DNA from 2 places in the Streptomyces sp. Je 1-332 genome. Region 2 is predicted to be linked to the other one. Evidence: riboswitches for the same ligand, from Rfam matches in the RefSeq annotation. Region 2 holds a riboswitch; the other holds the start of a gene.
What was found. A riboswitch is a leader RNA that binds a small molecule or an ion and turns the genes downstream of it on or off. The one in region 2 is predicted to bind cobalamin.
Positions count from the first base shown of each region.

Region 1 (7,709 bases), 5.7 Mb from region 2:
TCCGGGCCTCCCGCCGCCGCTCCGGTCGATCACCGGCACGGCACAAGCGGAACCGGAGCGAAGGCGCCCCGTATTGGGTCACCGCACGGCCCGGCCCAGTTCACTTTCCGTTCACCAAGGTTGCCTACGTTCCACTTGCCACTGACGTCCAACAGAAGCCTGGGTAAATGGAACACATCACGCTTCTCCTCGGGATCGTGATCGTTACCGCTCTCGTGTTCGACTTCACGAACGGTTTCCACGACACAGCCAACGCGATGGCTACCACCATCTCGACTGGCGCTCTCAAGCCCAAGACGGCGGTGGCCATGTCCGCCGTGCTGAATCTCGTCGGCGCTTTCCTCTCCGTCGAAGTCGCCAAGACGATCTCTGGCGGCATCGTCAACGAGGACGGACTGAAGACAGAGGTGATCTTCGCGGCGCTGGTCGGCGCGATCCTCTGGAATCTGCTGACCTGGCTGGTGGGCCTGCCCTCCAGTTCCTCCCACGCACTCTTCGGTGGCCTCATCGGCGCCGCGGTCATGTCGATGGGCTGGTCGTCGATCAACGGCGGCACCGTCGTCACCAAGATCCTGATCCCGGCCCTGGCCGCGCCCCTCGTGGCGGGTCTCGCCGCGCTGGTGGCCACGCGCCTGACGTACCGGATCGGCCGCAACACCGACACCAAGGCCACGGCCAAGGGTTACCGCGCCGGACAGATCGCCTCCGCGGGCCTCGTCTCGCTGGCCCACGGCACGAACGACGCGCAGAAGACCATGGGCATCATCACGCTCGCCCTGGTCACGGGCGGCGTCCTGAATCCGGGTGCCAACCCCCCGATGTGGGTCATCGTCTCGGCCGGTGTCGCCATCGCGCTCGGCACCTACCTCGGCGGCTGGCGCATCATCCGCACCATGGGCAAGGGCCTCACCGACCTCCAGCCGCAGCAGGGCTTCGCCGCCCAGACCAGCGCCGCGACGGTCATCCTGGCCTCCTCGCACATCGGTTTCTCGCTCTCCACCACGCAGTCCTGCTCCGGCGCCGTGATGGGCGCGGGCCTCGGCCGCAAGGGCGGCGTGGTCCGCTGGTCCACGGCGACCCGCATGTTCGTCGCCTGGGGTCTGACCCTGCCGGCCGCCGGTCTGGTCGGCGCGGGGGCCGAGTTCCTCACCAAGCAGGGCCCCTGGGGCATCGCGGCCACCGCCGCGCTCCTCATCGGCGGCTCCGCCGTCATCTGGGTGCTGTCCCGGCGCAACGCCGTCGACCACACGAACGTCGCCGACGACGAGATCGGCGGCTCCTCCGCCGCCGAGCCCGTGGGCGTCGTGACCAACGCGATGGCCGCCGTCACACCGCCCCCCACCGGGTCGGCCGTGGCCAGCGCGGACGTCGACTTCGTCAAGGCCACCATCGCGGCCCCGACCAGCACCGTGGCGGACCCCGCCCGGCCCGCCACGGTGTAAGGAAGAGTCAGCATGGACATCGACTGGGCAGCTCTCGGCTCCGTCTTCGGAGTCAGCCTCGCGGTGACGGTGGCCCTGGTGGGCCTGTTCACCCTCGGCATCGTCGGCCTCTCCAAGCACGAGGCGGCCACGTCCGGCGCCTCCAGCGCCGGCGCCTCCGCGGGTGCCTCCACGGCGGGCGGCACCGCCGCCGCGGCCCGCACGGGCGCGTACGTGTGCTTCGCGCTCTGCGCGGCGGCCGTGGCGTACGGGATCTATCTGATCGTCGCCTGACGACCGGCCTCGAAGGTGGGGTGCGGGACGCTTCTGCGTCCCGCACCCCACCTTCGTATGTGGGCCTCCGCACACTCTCCCGTCGCAGGTCAACGGCGAGTTGACGGGCCTTCGCGGGCCGTGGTGGACTGCCGGAGCCAATACGGCAGCAGGAGAGGAAGCCGGTGCGAATCCGGCGCGGTCCCGCCACTGTCATCGAGGAGCTGACTCCTCGGAAGCCAGGAACTCTCGCCGCCGATCACGTCGAACCAGGGCGCGGACACCCTGAGTGAGGACATTCGCCATGCGCGGCCGCCCGTTGCCGGACCAGTTCCCGAGCGTGAGCTCTCTTCTCGGCACGACGACCGGCTGAAGCCATGCGTGCCGATCGCGACTTCGCGTACGGCGCCGCCGCCGGCCTCCTCGGTGATCTGTTCCTCGGCGATCCGCGCCGCGGGCATCCGGTCGCCGCGTTCGGGCGGGCCGCGAGCGCTGTCGAGCGACTGCTCTGGCGTGACCACCGCGGGTGGGGCGCCCTGCACGCCGTGGTGTGCGCCGGAGGCGCGGCCGGCGCCGCCGTCCTGGCCTCTTCTCTTGTACGTGACTCACGCGCCGCGTCCGTCGCGCTGACCGCCGCTACCACCTGGGCCGTGGTCGGCGGCACCTCGCTGGGGCGTGAGGCGCGGGCGATCGGCGGGGCGCTCGCCGCCGGGGACATCGAGGTGGCGCGTGAGCGGCTGCCGCATCTGTGCGGCCGCGATCCGCAGGCGCTCGACGCCGACGGCATCGCGCGGGCCGTGGTCGAGTCCGTCGCCGAGAACACCTCCGACGCCGTGGTGGGGGCGTTGATGTGGGGGGCCCTTGGCGGGGTGCCCGGCCTCGTCGCCTTCCGCGCCGTCAACACGCTCGACGCCATGGTCGGGCACAAGTCCGTGAAGTACCGGCGCTACGGGTGGGCTTCCGCGCGCCTCGACGACGTACTGGGGTGGCCGGGCGCCCGGCTCACCGCGGTGCTCGCGGCTGCCGCCGGGGACGCGCCGCGTGGCGCGGTGCGGGCCTGGCGGGAGGACGCCGCCAAGCATCCGAGCCCCAACGCGGGGCCCGTCGAGGCCGCGTTCGCCGGGGCGTTGGGCGTACGGCTCGGGGGGACCCTCTCGTACGCGGGCCGGGTCGAGCACCGGCCTGTCCTGAACGGGGACGGGCGGGGCGTCGAAGTCACCGACATCGAGCGGGCAGTGAAGCTGTCGCGGCGGGTCGGGCTGCTGGCTCTCGGGGTCGCCGCAGCCGTGAGCACCATACGGAAAGGCAGGGCCTCATGAGTGGTGGGCTGCTCGTCGCAGGAACCACGTCCGACGCGGGCAAGAGCGTCGTCACCGCCGGGATCTGCCGGTGGCTGGCCCGAAAGGGCGTCTCCGTCGCGCCCTTCAAGGCGCAGAACATGTCCCTCAACTCCTTTGTCACGCGCGAAGGCGCCGAGATCGGGCGGGCGCAGGCCATGCAGGCGCAGGCCGCCCGGGTCGAGCCGACCGCGCTGATGAACCCCGTGCTGCTCAAGCCCGGCAGCGACCGCAGCAGCCAGGTCGTGCTCATGGGCAAGCCGGTCGGTGAGATGAGTGCGCGTGGCTACCACGGTGGGCGGCAGGAAGCGTTGTTGTCGACCGTCGTGGGATGCCTCGAGGAACTTCGGGGCAGCTATGACGCCGTGATCTGCGAAGGTGCGGGCAGTCCCGCCGAGATCAATCTGCGGCGTACGGACATCGTGAACATGGGGATCGCGCGGGCCGCCCGCTTCCCTGTGGTCGTGGTGGGAGACATCGACCGCGGGGGCGTCTTCGCCTCCTTCTTCGGGACGACGGCGCTGCTGAGTGCCGAGGACCAGGAGCTGGTCGCCGGGTATCTCGTCAACAAGTTCCGGGGCGATGTCTCGCTGCTCGAACCGGGGCTCGACATGCTTCATGAGCTGACCGGGCGGCGCACGTTCGGTGTGCTGCCCTTCCAGCACGGCCTCGGCATCGACGAGGAGGACGGGCTCCGGGTCTCCCTACGGGGTGCCGTGCGGGAGTCCGTGGTCGCTCCCCCGGTCGGTGAGGACGTGCTGCGGGTCGCCGTCTGTGCCGTACCGCTGATGTCGAACTTCACGGACGTGGACGCGCTGGCCGCCGAACCCGGCGTCGTCGTGCGGTTCGTGGACCGGGCCGAGGAACTCGTCGACGCCGATCTCGTGATCGTGCCGGGGACGCGCGGCACCGTCCGCGCCCTGGAGTGGCTGCGCGAGCGCGGTCTCGCCGACGCCATCGCGCGGCGCGCCGCCGAGGGGCGGCCCGTGCTCGGGATCTGCGGCGGCTTCCAGGTGCTCGGCGAGCACATCGAGGACGACGTCGAGTCGCGTGCGGGGGCCGTGGACGGGCTCGGGCTGCTGCCGGTGCGCGTGCGGTTCGCGCGGGAGAAAACCCTCGCGCGGCCGGTCGGCGAGGCGCTCGGTGAACCCGTCGAGGGGTACGAGATCCATCACGGCGTCGCTCAAGTCCTGGGCGGAGAGCCGTTCTTGGACGGGTGCCGGGTCGGCGAGGTGTGGGGCACGCACTGGCACGGCTCCCTGGAGTCCGACGCGTTCCGGCGGCGCTTCCTCACCGAGGTCGCCCGCGCCGCCGGGCGCCGCTTCGTGCCCGCGCCCGACACCAGCTTCGGCGCGCTCCGCGAGGAGCAGCTCGACCTGCTCGGCGACCTGATCGAAGAACACGCGGACACGGACGCGCTGCTCAGCCTGATCGAGACCGGCGCACCCGCCGGTCTCCCCTTCATCGCACCGGGGGCACCCTCATGACCGTCCTGCTTCTGTCCACCGCCGACACGGACCTCCTTGCCGCCCGTGCCTCCGGCGCCCCCTACCGCATCGGCAACCCGACCCGGGTCGACGCGCAGACCGAGCTGCCCGCGCTGATCGAGGGCGCGGACATCGCCGTCGTACGCCTGCTCGGCGGCAAGCGGGCGTGGGAGGACGGTCTTGCGGGGCTGAAGGCCGCCGGGATCCCGACGGTGCTGCTCGGCGGCGAGGCCGTACCGGACGCCGAGTTGATGGCGGAGTCGACCGTGCACGCGGGGTCCGTGGCGGAGGCGCTGCGGTATCTCGTCGAGGGCGGCACGGAGAACCTGCGCGAGCTGGCCCGGTTCCTCAAGGAGGACGTGCTTGCGGCGGGGCACGCGCGCTCCGGTGACGCCCACGAGCGGCAGAGCGCCGAGCCGCGGAAGATGCCCGAGTACGGGGTGCACGGCACGCGCGCGTACGTCGAGGGCCGGCCGACCGTGGGGGTGCTCTTCTACCGGGCGCACCAGCTCTCCGGGAACACCGGTTTCGTCGACACGCTGTGCGACGCGATCGAGGCGCGGGGCGCCAACGCCCTTCCCGTGTACTGCGGTTCGCTGCGCGGCGCGGACGCGGGCCTGTACGAGATCCTCGGGAAGGCGGACGCCCTGGTCGCCACCGTCCTCGCGGCGGGCGGCACGCACGCCTCGGGCGCGAGCGCGGGCGGCGACGAGGAGGCCTGGGACATCGGCGCCCTCGCCGACCTCAACATCCCTGTCCTGCAAGGACTTTGTCTGACCTCGTCGCGTGCCACGTGGGACGCGTCGGACGCCGCGCTCTCCCCCATGGACGCCGCCATGCAGGTGGCGATCCCCGAGTTCGACGGCCGTGTCATCACCGTGCCGTTCTCCTTCAAGGAGCAGGGCCCCGACGACGTACCGGTGTACGTGGCCGACCCCGAGCGTGCCGCCCGGGTCGCCGGAATCGCCCTGCGGCACGCCCAGTTGAAGCACAAGCCGAACGCCGAGAAGAAGCTAGCGCTCGTCTTCACGGCCTATCCCACCAAGCACTCGCGCGTCGGCAACGCGGTCGGCCTCGACACCCCCGCGTCGGCGGTGCGGGTGTTCGACTCCCTGCGGGACGCGGGGTACATCGTCGAGGGCCACCCCGACAACGGCGACGAGCTGATCCACCGGCTCATCAACGCCGGTGGCCACGACGTCGAGTGGCTCACCGAGGAGCAGCTGGCCGCCGCCCCCGCGCGCGTGCCGCTCGCCGACTACCGGGCGTGGTTCGACAAGCTGGACCCGGAGCTGCGTGACGGCATGCTGGAGGCGTGGGGTGAGCCGCCCGGCAATCTGTACGTGGACGGCGACGACATCGTGCTCGCCTCCCTGCAGTTCGGGAACGTCGTCGTGATGATCCAGCCGCCGCGCGGCTTCGGTGAGAACCCCATCGCGATCTACCACGACCCCGACATGCCGCCCTCGCACCACTACATGGCGGCCTACCGCTGGCTTGAGATGTCCTTCGGCGCCGACGCGGTCGTCCACATGGGCAAGCACGGCACGATGGAGTGGCTGCCGGGCAAGGGCCTTGGCCTGAGCGGTGGTTGTGCTCCTGACGCGGTGCTCGGCGAGCTGCCGCTGATCTACCCGTTCATCGTGAACGACCCCGGCGAGGGCACCCAGGCCAAGCGGCGCGGGCACGCCACGGTGGTGGACCACCTGGTGCCGCCGATGGCGCGTGCGGACACGTACGGGGACCTGGCGAAGCTGGAGCAGCTCCTCGACGAGTACGCGCTGGTCAGCGACCTGGACCCGACGAAGGCCCCTGCCGTCCGCGCGCAGATCTGGACGCTGGTGAAGGCCGCCGAGCTCCACCACGACCTGCATGTCGACGAGCAGCCGGACGACGTCGAGTTCGACGAGTTCGTCATGCACATCGACGGTTATCTCTGCGAGATCAAGGACGTGCAGATCCGCGACGGACTGCACATCCTCGGCGGCGGCCCCGAGGGCGAGGCGCGCGTCAATCTGGTCCTCGCCGTCCTGCGGGCCTCGCAGGTGTGGGGAGGGACGGCCAACGCCCTGCCCGGTCTGCGGGCCTGCCTCGCCGAGCACTTCGGGCTCAGCGAGAAGGAGCTGCTCGCCGAGCCGGGCGCGGCGGTGAAGGTCGCGGACGGCCTGACGTCGCTGGTCGACGGGCCCGCGCGGACCGGCGCGGACGCGCTTGACCTGCTTGAGCAGCTGTGCCGCCGGCTCGCCGAGGGCATGGAGGAGCGCGGCTGGGATCTCTCCGCCGTGCGAGGGCTCGTACGGGATGTCGTAGGCGTCGAACTGCCGCCCGCCGTGGCCGTGTTGGGCTTCGCGTGCGAGGAGGTCGTGCCCCGTCTTGCCAGGACCACGGACGAGATCGGGCACATCCTGCGGGCGCTCGACGGCGGTTACGTCCCCGCCGGGCCCTCCGGGTCGCCCACGCGCGGGCTCGTCAACGTGCTGCCGACCGGCCGCAACTTCTACTCCGTCGACCCCAAGGCGATCCCCTCGCGGCTGTCCTGGGAGGTCGGCCAGTCGCTGGCCGACTCGCTCATCGCGCGCTATCTGGCGGACACCGGCGACTACCCGAAGTCGGTCGGCCTGACCGTGTGGGGCACCTCGGCGATGCGTACGCAGGGCGACGACATCGCGGAGATCCTGGCGCTGCTCGGCTGCCGTCCCGTGTGGGACGACGCGTCGCGGCGTGTGACCGGGTTCGAGATCGTGCCGGTGGAGGAGCTCGGCCGGCCGCGCATCGATGTGACGGTGCGGATCTCCGGCTTCTTCCGTGACGCGTTCCCCCATGTCATCGGCCTGATCGACGACGCGGTACGGGCCGTGGCGGAGCTGGACGAGGCCCCGGAGTCCAACTACGTGCGGGCGCACTCCGACGAGGACACCGCCGAGCACGGCGACCGGCGCCGGGCCACATCCCGGATCTTCGGCTCCAAGCCCGGGGCCTACGGCGCGGGTCTGCTGCCGCTGATCGACGCGCGCAACTGGCGCAGCGACGCCGACCTCGCCGAGGTGTACGCGGTGTGGGGCGGTTACGCGTACGGGCGCGGGCTCGACGGGAAGGCCGCGCGCGGGGACATGGAGACCGCGTTCCGGCGGATCAACGTCGCGGCCAAGAACGTGGACACCAGGGAGCACGACCTGGTCGACGCCGACGAC
Region 1 is NZ_CP160402.1:1,786,832-1,794,540, forward strand. It holds gene ABXJ52_RS08350 (inorganic phosphate transporter) at 168-1,442, shown strand; gene ABXJ52_RS08355 (hypothetical protein) at 1,455-1,715, shown strand; cobalamin riboswitch at 1,822-1,964, shown strand; gene ABXJ52_RS08360 (cobalamin biosynthesis protein) at 2,072-3,013, shown strand; gene ABXJ52_RS08365 (cobyric acid synthase) at 3,010-4,518, shown strand; gene cobN (cobaltochelatase subunit CobN) at 4,515-7,709, shown strand, end outside.
Region 1: it holds a riboswitch for cobalamin, as region 2 does, so the genes downstream of both, ABXJ52_RS08360 (cobalamin biosynthesis protein) here and ABXJ52_RS33505 (energy-coupling factor ABC transporter permease) in region 2, are expected to answer to the same signal.

Region 2 (7,709 bases):
ACGGAGCGGCGATCCGCGGGCGGTGGCCTTCCCCCGCCCCCTCACCGGGCCGAAGGACGACCCGTACGCGTTCTCCTTCTCCGGTCTCAAGACCGCCGCCGCGCGCTGGGCCGAGGGGCACGCCGGCCGTGATCTTCCGGTGGCGGACGGCGCGGCCTCGCTCCAGGAGGCCGTCGCGGACGTACTGACCCGCAAGGCGCTCGCCGCCTGCCGGGATCACGGGGTCGGGACCCTCGTCGTGGTGGGCGGTGTCGCCGCCAACTCGCGGGTGCGGTCGCTCGCCGAGGAGCGGTGCGCCGCCGCGGGCCTGCGGCTGCGCGTACCCCCGATGACCCTGTGCACCGACAACGGCGCGATGATCGCCGCCGTCGGCGACCTGCTCGTACGCTCCGGGGCCCAGCCCGCACCCTGGGACGTGTCGATCGACCCGTCGGCTCCCCTCGCGTACGCGGCCCTGCAGCCGAGGGCGGCCACGGCGAGGGCCGCTTGATGGCGGCGGTCGTGCGGGTGCTGAGCGGTGCGCAACTGCTCGCGTACGTCGACGACTTGCGCGGCGTGTACGCCGAAGTCTTCGGCGCGGCGCCCTGGTACGAGGACGAGGAGAGGGTGGCCCAGTTCCTGGTCCGGCTCGGCGACGACGCGCGGCGGCCCGGCTTCACCGCGGCGGTCGCCCTGGAGGGCGCGCGCATCACGGGGTTCACCACCGGGTGGACCACGCCCGCCCCCTTTCCCGCCGACCGCTGCTATCCGCAGGTGGCTGCCGGACTGGGCGCCGAGCGCGCCAAGTCGTGGCTGTGCGGGGCCCTGGAGATAGACGAGCTCGCCGTGCGCCCCACCGCGCAGGGCACCGGGACCGGGGCCGCCCTGCTTGACGCGGTGGCCGCCGGCGCCCCCGACGGCCGTCTCTGGCTGCTGACTTCGGTCAGGTCGCCGCAGGCCATGGCCTTCTACGGCCGCCGGGGCTGGACCCAGGCGACACACCCCGCTCCCGACGGCAGGGGCGTCGTCGTCTTCCTCGGGCCCCGCCACCCCGCCAGGACCCTCGCGGCGTCCCGCGGCGTGGAAGGCGCGACCGCCCGGGAAGCGTGCCGCACGTCTGGCGCGCACGGGCCGATGCACATGGGCTGACCAGGGGCGTACGCCCCTGACCGGTGCGCTCGCGCGTGCCACAGGTGGGGCGGTCCCGCAAGTTGTCAGTTGGCTCGATCGCGCACTAAGGTCGCCACGCCTTGGTGCTCGGGAAATCCGGTGTGATGCCGGTGCGGCCCTCGCCACTGTGATCGGGAAGTCCGGCTCCAGCCCTCGCGGCAGCCACTGGGTACTCGCGTACCCGGGAAGGCGGAGTCCGGTCGGTACGACCCGTCAGCCAGGAGACCGGCCAAGGCGCGTTGTCCATCCACGAGGTGCTGGAGAGGGTCTGCTTAGCCATGCACATAGCCGAGGGTTTCCTCCCGCCGGCGCACGCGATCGCCTGGGGCGTAGCGTCCGCGCCGTTCGTCGTCCACGGAGTCCGCTCCCTCACCCGTGAGGTCAAGGAACACCCGGAGAGCACACTGCTCCTGGGCGCCTCGGGAGCGTTCACCTTTGTCCTTTCCGCGCTGAAGATCCCATCCGTCACGGGCAGTTGTTCGCACCCGACGGGGACCGGGCTCGGCGCGATCCTGTTCCGGCCGCCGATCATGACGGTGCTCGGCACCATCACCCTTCTGTTCCAGGCGCTGCTGCTCGCCCACGGCGGGCTCACCACGCTCGGCGCCAACGTCTTCTCCATGGCGATCGTCGGGCCCTGGGCCGGATACGCCGTCTACCGCCTCCTGAAGCGGTACGACGTGCCGCTCATGGTCGCCGTGTTCTTCGGCGCGTTCGTCGCGGACCTGTCCACGTACTGCGTCACCAGCGTCCAGCTCGCCATGGCGTTCCCCGACCCCGGCAGCGGATTCATCGGCGCACTGGGCAAGTTCGGCGGCATCTTCGCCGTCACGCAGATCCCCCTCGCGGTCAGCGAAGGACTGCTCACCGTCATCGTGATGCGGCTGCTGGTGCAGTCCAGCAGGGGAGAGCTCACGCGGCTCGGCGTACTGCTGCAGGGCAAGAAGCAGGCCGATACGACGAAGACGGCCGATACCACCAAGACGACCGAGACGACCGAGACGACCAAGACGACCGCGACGACCAAGACGACGGAGACGGGGGCCAGCGCCTGATGAGCCGGAACGCGAAGATCAACACTCTGCTCCTCCTCATCGTCGCCGCGCTCGCGGTGCTGCCGTTGGCGCTCGGCCTCGGGGACGACGAGAAGGAGCCGTTCGCCGGGGCCGACGCCCAGGCCGAGACCGCGATCACGGAGATCAAGCCGGACTACGAGCCCTGGTTCTCGCCGCTGTACGAACCCCCGTCAGGGGAGGTCGAGTCGGCGCTCTTCGCGCTGCAGGCGGCGCTGGGAGCGGGCGTCCTCGCGTACTACTTCGGTCTGCGCAAGGGACGCCGTCAGGGCACGGAGATCGCGCGCGCCGGGGGGGCCGACACGGAGAAGGCCACCACCGAGAAGGCCGCCGACGCGGAGAGCGGCCGGGCCGAGACCGAGCAGGTCTGACCCCGCGTGCTGCCCATCGACGCGGCGGCGCACAGCAGTCGCTGGCGCCGCCGCCACCCCGTGGACAAAGCCGTGCTCGGGCTCGGCCTCACCGTCCTCGCGGTCTCCCTGCCCCCCTGGCCGGGTGCCGCCCTGGTGCTCGTCGCCGCGCTCGCCGTGCTGCTCGGGCCCGCCGGTGTGCCGCCGCGCAAACTGTGGCGTGCCTACCGCGTACCGCTCGGCTTCTGCGTCACCGGCGCCCTGACCCTGCTCGTCCAACTCGGCGGTCCTGGAGGGTTCTTCACGCTCGCCGAGGGTGGGCCCGCACGGGCGGGCGGACTCCTCCTGCGCACATCGGCGGCCTCGCTCGGCGTCCTGCTGTTCGCCTTCACCACGCCTCTGTCGGATCTGTTGCCCCGGCTGGTCAGGGCGGGTGTGCCGGCGCCGGTCGTCGACGTGGCTCTCGTCATGTACCGGATGAGCTTCCTCCTCCTGGACTCCATGAGCCGGATCCGGCAGGCGCAGGCCGCGCGCCTCGGCCACACCACCCGGGCCGCCACGTGGCGCTCGCTCGGCGGCCTCGGCGCCACCGCGTTCGTGCGGGCCTTCGACCGTGCGGGCCGGCTCCAGGCCGGGCTCGCCGGACGGGGGTACGACGGAACCCTGCGGGTGTTGGTGCCCGACGCCCGGATCTCGCGGAGCTTCGTGGCCGCGAGCGCCGCGCTCCTCACGGGCCTCGCGGCCCTCACCTTCGTACTGGAAAGGCTTCTTCCATGAGTGAGCCCGGCGCTCCCCGCGAGCCGAGCGGGTCCTTGGTCGCTCTGCGCGCCGCTTCCTACGCGTACGAGGACGGGCCCACCGTGCTCAGCGGCCTGGACTTCGACGTCACCGAGGGCCGCGCGCTGGCGCTCCTAGGCCGCAACGGCAGCGGCAAGACCACCCTGATGCGGCTGCTGAGCGGCGGACTGCGCCCGGACCAGGGCGAGTTGACGCTCGGGGGCGCCCCCGTGACGTACGACCGCAAGGGGCTCACCCGGCTGCGCACCACCGTTCAGCTCGTCGTCCAGGACCCCGACGACCAGTTGTTCGCCGCATCGGTCGAGCAGGACGTGTCCTTCGGGCCGCTGAACCTGGGGCTGCCGGACGACGAGGTGCGCGCCCGCGTCGGGGAGGCGCTCGCCGCGCTCGACATCAGCGCCCTGGCGGACCGCCCCACCCACCTCCTCTCGTACGGCCAGCGGAAGCGGACGGCCATCGCGGGCGCCGTGGCGATGCGCCCCCGCGTCCTGATCCTCGACGAGCCGACCGCCGGCCTCGACCCCGACGGCCAGGAACGCCTCCTGGCCACCCTGCAAGGCCTGCGGGACGCCGGGACGACCGTGGTCATGGCCACCCACGACGTGGACCTGGCCCTGCGCTGGGCCGACGACGCGGCGCTGCTCACCCCCTCGGGAGTGCGCACAGGTCCGGTGGCGCGGATGCTCGCCCACCGTGAGCTCCTCGCCCAGGCGGGCCTGCGCCTGCCGTGGGGGATAGCGGTCACGGAGCTACTGCGGACGAAGGGCCTGCTGCCGGGGCCGGGCGACGGACCGCGCACCCCCGAGGAGTTGGCGGCTCTCACGGCTTCGGTGGTGCCCGGCGTATCAGAGGGCTGACCGGCTGCGGCCGGGCAGCAGCGTCACGGCCAGGAGGGGGATGCCGGCCAAGGCGAGCCACGGCGTCCAGGGCGGGAGGCCCGCGTCCAGGAGCGCGCCCGTCGCCGCGCTGCCCGCCAGGACGATCAGGCCGGAGACCGAGGACAGGGCCCCGGTGTAGAGGCCCAGCCTGCCGTCGGGTGTGAGGTCGGGGACCCAGGCGCGGGCGGCCGGGGCCACCAGCATCTGCCCGAGCGTCAGCAGGACGACGAAGGCCGCGGCGGGCAGCAGACCGGCCACCCCCGTCAAGGCGGCAGGCCGCGCGGCCGCCACCACGGCGAACCCCACGGAGATGAGTACGAGCCCGGCCGCCATGGAGCGCCGCTGGTCGAGCCGCCCCGCGGCCCAGTGGGTGACCGGGAGCTGTGTGGTCACCACCAGCAAGGAGGAGAGGGCGAAGAGCCAGGCGAGCGGCGCCTGCGACCCGGCCGTGCGCTCCACCTCCTGGGGGAGGGCGAGATAGAGCTGGTTGTACGCGAGGAGATAGGCGCCGTAGGCACAACACACCGCCAGGAAGCGGCGGTTGCGCAGCATGTCACCCATGCCTCCCCGTACGCCGGTCCGCTCGCGCCCCGGGATGCGCTGGGGCAGCAGCCACAGGTGCCCGGCAAGGACGAGGACGAATACCCCGGCGCCGCCCAGACAGACGGTGCGGAAGTCGACGGAGAGCAGCAGGGCGCCGATGAGCGGACCGAGGAACGCGCCGGCCTGGCCCGCCACGGTGAGCAGGGCGAGGACACGGGTACGCGGGCCGCGGCCCGACTCCTCCCAGAGCACCGCCTGCCGTGCGACCTCGGATTCCACGGCGGGGGAGAACAGGGCGGCGGCGAACCCGATCAGGAGCACCGCTGCGATGACCGACCACGTCTGCTGCGCGTGACCGAGCCAGGCGAAACCGGCGATCCGCAGCACGCAGCCGGTGAGCACGACCGGCCGTACGCCGTACCGGTCGGTCAGGGCGCCGCCCACCACGAACAGCCCCTGCTGGCTGAACGTCCGCAGGCCGAGCACGAGACCGACGAGCCAGCCCGCCATGCCGATCGCCGCACCCAGGTGTTCGGCCAGGAAGGGCAGCACGGCGAAGAAGCCGATGTTGAAGGCGAGTTGGGTCAGGATCAGCAGGCGGAGCAGCGGCGAAAGCTGCGGCCAGGTGCGTTCGGGCCGTGGGCGTTTCGCGGCCCGGAGCCGGGTGGGCAGGGACAGCTGACGTCGATCGCTCACCGGGCGGCCGTCCCGGCGGAGGCCAACTCCCGCTCGGTGGACGGCACGTCGGCCGCAGGAGAGCGTTCATCGGGTCGGCCCTTGCGTCGCAGCCGCCGGGGGACCGGTACCCCGCCCGCCGCCGTCACCGCGAGAGCGCCGAGGAGAGCGAGCGCGGCCGCCGGCGCGAGCAGGGCCCAGGGGGCGCGTTCGGCGTAGGGCTGGTTCTCGGCGAGCAGCAGTCCCCACTCGGGGGACGGTGGCTGCGCGCCGAGGCCGAGGAAGCCGAGGGCGGCGATGGCCAGCGCGACCGCGGGCAGCCGCAGCAGCGCGTGGCGGGTGACGGGCGGCAGCACCGCGGGCAGCAGATGGTGCCGTAGCTGGTGCCGACGGCCCGCGCCCAGACTCCGTGTCGCCGTCAAGTGCAGCGTGGCGCGCTCCTGGAGGAGCAGGGCGGCCGTGTGGGCGGCGAGCGGAACCCACGCGACGGCGGCCACGGCGATCGCGGGGGTGGCCGCCCCGCTGCCGGCGACCCCGGCGACCAGGAGGCCGGCCAGCGTCGGGGGTATCGCGTTGAGCGTGTCGAGAAGGGGGCCGGAGAAGCGGGGCAGAAGACCGAGCAGGACACCGGCCGCCAGGGCGAAGGCGCTGATCCCCAGGGCCAGTGCGATCGTGTGGAGCGCGCCGTGGCCCACCCGGGCCAGGACATCGCGTCCCAGGGCGTCCGTGCCGAACGGGTGCGCCAGGGACGGTGCCTGGAGCCGGGCCGCGGTGTCCAGAGCCAGCGGGTCCCGGACCAGGCTGAGCATGATGATGCCGAGGAGGACACCGCCGTACAGCAGTGGCAGGCGGCTGGGCGCGGGGCGCTCGGGAAGGTGCAGGGTCGGCAGAGCTCCGTCGCGCAGTGCCGGGCCGCTCGTGAGCCGGGACGCGAGGCGGAAGAGACCGCCCGCCACGGCGGCGAGCAGGACGAGCGCGAGCGTGCCGGCCTGGAGCACGGGCAGATCCTGTGCCACCGAGGCCTGGAGCGTGGTGCGGCCGAGCCCGGGAATGTCGAAGACCTGCTCCACGGCGACCGCGCCACCGGTCAGGCCCACGACGAACAGACCGACGTTCGGCAGCAGTCCGGGGAAGCAGCGACGCAGCGCCTGCCGTGCGATGCGTCCGTGCGGGATGCCACGGGCCGCGGCGGCCCGCGCCCAGGGTTCGGCGAAGGCGCCGGGCAGCAGGTCGTCGAGGAGCCGCCCGAGCAGGGCGCCGGCGGGCAGCCCCAGCGAGAGCGCCGGCAGCACGAGCCACTGGGGTCCGTACCAGCCGAGGGCGGGCAGCCAGCCGAGCTGCACACCGACCACGGTGGCGAGCACCGACGCGGTCAGGAACTCGGGCAGCGTGGCCACGACCGCGGCCCCGCCGCCCGAGTGCTTGCGCCCGGAGAGCCTGCGCCGGGAGCCGAGCCACAGGGTGCGGGCGCACACCGCGCCGGCGGTCACGACGGCCACCGCAAGCGCCGCCGACATGAGCAGCAAGGAGACACCCAGGGCCTCGGTCACGGAGGGGAGTACCGCTTCGCCGGAGATCCACGACCGCCCGGCGTCACCGTGCGACAGCCCGTCCGCCCACTGGCCGAGCAGATGCAACGGGCCGTCATCCAGGCCGAGTTCGGCGCGGGCGGCCGCCAGGGCCTCCGGGGTGGGTGTGCGCTCCGCGGCCCGCGCCTTGAGCACGGTGAGCGCCGGGTCGGTGCGCGAGAGCCAGGGCAGCAGACCGATCAGGCACAGCAGCGCGACGGCGATGACCACGCGCCAGAGCAGCGCCGGTCCGCGGACGAGCCCTTTTCGCACGGGTCCTCAGCGCCTGGTGCCGGTACCGACGAGCGCCCGCTCGTACGGGTCGAGGATCTCGCCCCGCACCGAACCGCCGACGCCCGTGATGATCCGCTGATGGACCAGCGGAACGACCGCGTCGGTGCCGAGGATCGCGGACTCGGCGGCCATGGTCGCGTCCTGCCGCTTCGCGGTGTCGGCCGTGTTCTCGGCCTTGCGCACGGCCTTGTCGACCGAGGTGTCGCACAACTGGGAGAGGTTGTAGCTGCCCTCACAGGTGTAGTCGCTGGCGAGGACCGACACGGGGTCGCCGGTGTCGAGCATCGTGTTGCGTGCGCCGACGAACGCGTCGAACTTCCCCGCCAGCGCGTCACCCTCGATGCGGGAGGACTCACGCACCTCCAGCGTGACCTTGAACCC
Region 2 is NZ_CP160402.1:7,461,516-7,469,224, forward strand. It holds gene tsaD (tRNA (adenosine(37)-N6)-threonylcarbamoyltransferase complex transferase subunit TsaD) at 1-490, shown strand, start outside; gene ABXJ52_RS33500 (GNAT family N-acetyltransferase) at 490-1,128, shown strand; cobalamin riboswitch at 1,214-1,398, shown strand; gene ABXJ52_RS33505 (energy-coupling factor ABC transporter permease) at 1,428-2,204, shown strand; gene ABXJ52_RS33510 (energy-coupling factor ABC transporter substrate-binding protein) at 2,204-2,593, shown strand; gene cbiQ (cobalt ECF transporter T component CbiQ) at 2,600-3,349, shown strand; gene ABXJ52_RS33520 (ATP-binding cassette domain-containing protein) at 3,346-4,227, shown strand; gene ABXJ52_RS33525 (MFS transporter) at 4,216-5,463, opposite strand; gene ABXJ52_RS33530 (ABC transporter permease subunit) at 5,484-7,307, opposite strand; gene ABXJ52_RS33535 (ABC transporter substrate-binding protein) at 7,314-7,709, opposite strand, start outside.